2 linked regions of the Roseateles amylovorans genome follow. The main gene of each other region encodes a partner of the protein of the gene in region 2 in a complex. Links are inferred from orthologs where the notes say so. Each region holds a gene or a part of one and is shown on either strand. Other genes may lie near its edges.

Region 1 (3,114 bases), 1.5 Mb from region 2 along the record:
GGCGCCACGCGACATCCCCCGCCTGAAGCAGACCGCAGGCGTGAAGGTGCAGGAAGGTCCGGAGAATCGGCTGATCTTCATCGGCATGGACCAGTCACGCGACAAGTTGCTCTACGGCAAGGTCCCGGGCGACAAGAACCCGTTCAAGGACCTGCGGGTGCGCCAGGCGCTCTACCAGGCCATCGACATCAACGCCATCCGCACCAAGCTGATGAACGGCCTGAGCGTGCCCACCGGCGGACTGACGCCCTCGCCGCTGGGCGCCTTCAACGATCCGCAGCTCGAGGCCCGATTGCCTTACGACCTTGCCGCCTCGCGCAAGTTGATGTCGGATGCAGGCTTCGCCGACGGCTTTGAGGTGACGTTGGACTGCCCGAACAACCGCTACATCAATGACGAGGAGATCTGCCTGGCACTGGCCTCGATGTGGGCGCAATTGAAGGTGAAGGTCCGCGTCAATGCCCAGCCGCGGGTGCTGATGTTCCCCAAGCTGGAAAAGCTCGACACCAGCCTCTACCTTTACGGCTGGGGCGGCACCATCACCGACGCGGAAACCCTGATCACCCCGGTGCTGCGCAACCGCAGCGACAAGGGCGTCGGCAACTACAACTTCGGCAACTGGCGCGACGACAAGTTCGATGCGCTGGCGGCCGCCTCCAGCATCGAGGCCGATCCCAAGAAGCGCGAAGCCCTGATCAGGGAGGTGCTGGCCGAGTTCAAGGCGCAGATCCACCTGATTCCGCTCCATCGTCAGATGATTCCCTGGGCCACACGTCAGAACGTGACGGTGCAGCACCGCCCGGACAACTGGTTCGAGCTGCGCTGGGCGACCGTGAAATAAGCCGGGCGACCAAGAAGAAAGCCGCGGGCCCGTCATGCACGGGCGCACGGCTGGGCTCGATCAGGAACCGGCCAGTTTCATCTGCGGCAGCAGCAGCGAGCCGACGGTCTTGCCGCCCAGGGTGTAGGTGTCCGAACCGATGCCGACGATCTGCCGGAACATGTCCTTCAGGTTGCCGGCGATGGTCACTTCATTGACCGGGAAGGCGATCTCCCCGTTCTCGACCCAGTAGCCGCTGGCACCGCGGGAATAGTCCCCGGTGACGTAATTGACGCCCTGCCCCATCAGCTCGGTGACGAACAGGCCAGTGCCGAGCCGGCGAAGCATGGTGGGCAGGTCATCACCCGGCGCGGTCGCACGGCTGCGCATCGTGAGGTTGTGGGAGCCGCCGGCATGGCCGGTGGTGCGCAGACCCAGCTTGCGCGCCGAATAGGTGCTCAGGAAATAGCCCTTGAGCACGCCCGCCTCGACGACGGTACGGGGACGCGTGATGACGCCCTCGTCATCGAAGGGCGCGCTGGCCTTGCCCTTGAGCAGATGCGGATCTTCCACCACCTCGACGTGCGGGGCCAGGATCTGCTGATCCAGGCTGTCCAGCAGGAAGCTGGCCCGGCGGTAGAGCGCGCCGCCGCTGGTCGCCTGAACCAATGCGCCCAGCAAGCCGGCGGCCACCGGCGATTCAAACAGCACCGGCACGGTCGCGGTCTTGACCTTGCGGCCCTTCAGGCGTGCCAGAGCGCGCTCGGCGGCGTAGCGGCCGACGGATTCGGCGCTGGCCAGATCGGCGGCGTCACGCATCGAGCTGTACCAGGCGTCGCGCTCCATGCCCGCGCCGCGACCGGCGATCGGTGCGACCGAGAGGGAATGCCGCGAGCTGGCATAACCGCCGCGGAAGCCGCGCGAATTGCCAGTGAAGAAATGCGATTGCTGCGCCGACACGGCCGCGCCTTCGGAATTCGTGATGCGCGCATCCGTCCTCAGCGCCGCAGCTTCGCACTCCAGCGCCAGTTCGGCCGCGGCCTCGGCGGTGATCGCCCAGGGGTGGAACAGGTCCAGGGACGGGCGGGCCTCCGCGTCCAACGACAGGTCCTGCTCATCCGGCAGACCGGCGAATTCGTCCTCGGCAGTGAAGCGGGCGATGTCGTAGGCGGCGCGCACCGTGTCCTTCAGGGCCTTGACCGAGAAGTCGGAGGTGCTGGCATTGCCGCGCCGCTGGCCCAGGTAGACGGAAATGCCCAGCGACTTGTCTCGGTTGCGCTCGACATTCTCCAGCTGGCCGCGGCGAACCGACACCGACATGCCGCTGCCTTCAGACACTTCCGCACCCGCGTCCGACGCGCCGAGCTGCTTCGCTTCGGCGAGCACATCCTCGATCAACTGTCGGAACTGGTCCTGGCTGTAGGCGAATCCTTGCTCGGCTTGGCTCATGAATACGGTCTCGTGTGATGGGGCTCGCGCGGGACGACAACCGTCCGCGCGGAAATGGTCGCAATAGGGGGTCGCAAATGGGGGTCGCGACCGGGATCGACAGGGTGGCGACTATCATACGGGCGCTGCGCCCCACCCTCTCGGTCGGGGCTTCTGACCTTTCCCCCATGCAAGATTACGAAGATCCCGACGACGAACGCCCCAGCAAGAGCCAGCTCAAGCGCGACATGTCCGCGCTCCAGGCCCTGGGTGTCGATCTGCTCGCACTGCCGGAAAAGCGCATTGCCGCGCTCAATCTGCCCGAGAAGCTCAACGATGCGCTCCGGGACGCCCGCCGCAGCACCGCGCACGAGGGCAAGCGGCGGCTGCTGCAGTTGATCGGCAAGCTGATGCGCCACGTCGACCCGGAACCGATCCGGGAAGCCGTCGCGGAATTCAAGCTGGGCCGCGCCCAGGATTCGCTGGAGCTGCACCAGGCTGAACGCTGGCGCGAGCGGCTGGTCAGCGAAGACCCCGCGCTGCAGGCCTTCATCGACACCTTCGACGAAGTCGATGTCCAACAACTGCGCAGCCTGATCCGCGCCGCCCGCAAGGACCGCGCCCTGGAGCCGGAACAACGCAACGGCCGCGCCTGGCGCGAACTGTTCCAGTTCATCAAGGCCCACGTGCTGGCGGCCAAGGGCTCGACCGGGAGCGACGACGAGCAAGCCGACGCTCCGGGCAGCGACGATGAGTGAGCCCAGCGCCAGCGGCCCCGCCGCCGCATTGCAGCCCGGCCCGATCGAGCCGGTGCGGATCGGCATCGTGTCGATCAGCGACCGGGCCTCGAGCGGTGTCTACGAGGA
Region 2 (3,139 bases):
GAGCGCGGCCGGGGATGCGCGGGCGCAGGGTTTTCGATTCGTCGGCTTCCTGCCGACCAAGGCGGCCGAGCGTCGCAGCGCGGTGCAGGCCTTGGGCGGTGCCGCGCACAGCCAGATCCTGTTCGAGGCGCCCCATCGCATCGAGGACCTGCTCGGCCTGCTGGCAGAGCTGGTGCCTTCGCAGTCGCTCACGCTCTGCCGGGAGCTGACCAAGCAGTTCGAGACCGTCCACACCGCCCTCTGTTCGGACTTTCCTGCCTGGCTGGCGGCTGACAAACAGCGCGAGCGGGGTGAATTCGTGCTGGTGCTGCATGCGGCGCCGCCGGCTGAGAACACCGGTCTGCCGGACGAAGCGCTGAGGGTGCTCCGGCTGCTGATGCGGGAATTGCCGCTGAAGCAGGCGGTGGGACTCGCCTCCGAGATCAGCGGTTCGCCGCGCAATGCGCTTTATCAGCAGGCGCTGGCATGGAAACAGGACGCCGACGGCGATGACGACGCCGCAGGAGATGACGCGACCTAGGCGCTGACGCCGGTCGCGTTCGCTGTGAGCGTCGACCGGCTGCCGGCAGACCGCGACCAGCGACCAGCGACCAGCGACCGGAGACCAGCGACCAGCGACCAGCGACCAGTGACCAGTGACCAGTGACCAGTGACCAGTGACCAGTGACCAGCTACCGGCGAGCGACTGCCGTTTCCCGCCGCCGTTGCCTCCGTCTGGCTTCCGGTTCCATCCCCGCCGTAAGGGCCGGGAATCCATCTGCTGGGCATGGGCGGGGCGGCTGCCTACAATCAGTCGCATGATTTCGCGCGAACCCACCCTCGCCCGCCTGGTCACTGCCCGTGCCCAGTTGCTCGAACCTTTCGGGCTCACTGACCAAACCCTCTCGCAGGCCTTGCGCCTGATCACCGAACACCGGGTCGATGATGCCGACCTCTACTTCCAGACCACCCGCTCCGAGGGCTGGAGCCTGGAAGAGGGCATCGTCAAGAGCGGCAGCTTCTCGATCGACCAGGGCGTCGGCGTGCGCGCGGTCGCCGGCGAGAAGACGGCGTTCGCCTATTCCGATGACATTTCCGAAGCCGCGCTGCTGGATGCCGCCCGCACGGTGCGTGCGATCGCCTCCGCCGGCCAGAGCCGCCGGGTGAAGGTCCCCAGCGAGCCCACGGTGGCGGCCAGCCGGGCCCTCTACGGCGATGCCGATCCCATCGCCAGCCTGGACAGCACCCAGAAGGTGGCCCTGTTGGAGCGCACCGAGAAGATGGCGCGGGCCAAGGATCCGCGCGTCGTCCAGGTGATGGCGGGTCTCGCGGCCGAGCATGAGGTGGTGCTGATCGCCCGCGCCGATGGCACGCTGGCCGCCGATGTGCGGCCGCTGGTGCGGCTGTCGGTGACGGTGATCGCCGAGAGCAACGGCCGGCGCGAAGTCGGTTCCGGCGGCGGCGGCGGCCGGTTCGGCCTGGCCTATTTCACCGACGAGATGATCGCCTCGTATGTGGACCATGCGGTGAGCTCCGCCCTGACCAACCTGGAATCCCGCCCGGCACCGGCCGGCGAGATGACCGTGGTGCTCGGCCCGGGCTGGCCGGGCGTGCTGCTGCACGAGGCCGTCGGCCATGGCCTGGAAGGCGACTTCAATCGCAAGGGCTCCAGCACCTTCTCCGGTCGCATCGGGGAGCGGGTCGCGTCCAAGGGCGTGACGGTGCTGGACGACGGCACCCTGCCGGATCGTCGCGGTTCGCTGAATGTCGACGACGAAGGCTGTGCCTCGCAGCGCAATGTGCTGATCGAGGACGGCATCCTGAAGGGCTACATCCAGGACGCGATGAATGCGCGCCTGATGAAGGTCGCGCCCACCGGCAACGGTCGCCGCGAAAGTTACGCGCATGTGCCGATGCCGCGCATGACCAATACCTACATGCTGGGTGGCGACAAGGATCCGAAGGAAATCATCGCCAGCATCAAGAAGGGCCTGTACGCCACCAACTTCGGCGGCGGTCAGGTGGATATCACATCGGGCAAGTTCGTCTTCTCGGCCAGCGAAGCCTTCTGGGTCGAGAACGGTCAGATCCAGTACCCGGTCAAGGGCGCGACGCTGATCGGCAATGGCCCGGATGCGATGAACCGCGTCAGCATGATCGGCAACGACATGCAGCTCGATACCGGCGTCGGCGTCTGCGGCAAGGAAGGCCAAAGCGTCCCCGTGGGCGTGGGCCAGCCGACCCTGCGCATCGACGGTCTGACCGTCGGCGGCACGGCCTGACCCCGCGGGCAACGCGACAAAGGGACCGGCCGATGCAGCGCTTGGACCGTTCAACGTCGTGCGGCAGTCACACGGCTGCGCTTGACGGCGCGCGGTGGGCGCGTGCACTATGGGTCCCTATGCGTTCTGTCGGCCAGTTTTATTTTGCTTATTTTTGGTTCTCGCACCGCCCCGGCGGAGGAGAGGCGAACGCATAAGCAAGCGCCACTGAATCCTCAAGAAACCGCCGGGCCCTCCAGCCCGGCGGTTTTTTTTCGCCGGTCTCGGGAACGGCGCGAGGAAGGCCCGAAACGGCCGCGCTTCCCCACCGACCTCAATGAAAGCGTCACCCATGAATGCCAAGTCGACCAGCCCCTATCCCACCTCGCCGCAGGCGGAGCGCTGGTATTCGCCGCAGGACAAGACCAGCCAGACCGACGACGAACGCATCCTGGACATCACGCCCTTGCCGCCTCCCGAACACCTCATCCGCTTCTTCCCGATCCGTGGCACGGCCATGGAGCAACTGGTGGTCGGCACCCGCCAGCGCATCCGCGACATCATGCAGCGCCGCGACGACCGGCTGCTGGTGATCATCGGACCGTGCTCGATCCACGATCCGGTCGCCGCGCTGGAATATGCGCGCCGGTTGGTGCCGCTGCGGGCGCAGTACGGCGATACGCTGGAGATCGTGATGCGGGTCTATTTCGAGAAGCCGCGCACCACCGTCGGCTGGAAGGGGCTGATCAACGACCCCTACCTGGATGAGAGCTACCGCATCGACGAGGGCCTGCGCATCGCCCGCCAGCTGCTGCTGGAGATCAACCGGCTGGGCATGCCCGCCGGCTCCGAATTCCTCGATGTGATCTCCCCGCAGTACATCGGCGACCTGATCAGCT

What was found.
Region 1: the proteins of tldD (region 2) and pmbA are in contact, whole or in part, in a solved structure (PDB 5NJ9), measured with the Escherichia coli proteins. The link is inferred for Roseateles amylovorans from one-to-one orthologs.

Annotation. Positions count from the first base shown.
Region 1 is NZ_CP104562.2:2,636,629-2,639,742, reverse strand. The notes cover bases 86-2,883. They hold pmbA (metalloprotease PmbA), read right to left. Parts: upstream 2,270-2,883; coding sequence 902-2,269; downstream 86-901. Other genes in these bases: yjgA (ribosome biogenesis factor YjgA), read left to right, coding at 2,347-2,883; N4261_RS11160 (ABC transporter substrate-binding protein), read left to right, coding at 86-841. Outside these bases: more of N4261_RS11160, read left to right, coding at 1-85; more of yjgA, read left to right, coding at 2,884-3,006; mog (molybdopterin adenylyltransferase), read left to right, coding at 2,999-3,114.
Region 2 is NZ_CP104562.2:1,156,487-1,159,625, forward strand. What follows is about bases 207-3,029. They hold tldD (metalloprotease TldD), read left to right. Parts: upstream 207-797; coding sequence 798-2,261; downstream 2,262-3,029. Other genes in these bases: rsmI (16S rRNA (cytidine(1402)-2'-O)-methyltransferase), read left to right, coding at 207-520; N4261_RS05020 (3-deoxy-7-phosphoheptulonate synthase), read left to right, coding at 2,593-3,029. In the rest of the region: more of rsmI, read left to right, coding at 1-206; more of N4261_RS05020, read left to right, coding at 3,030-3,139. UniProt on the Escherichia coli protein: Metalloprotease involved in CcdA degradation. Suppresses the inhibitory activity of the carbon storage regulator (CsrA).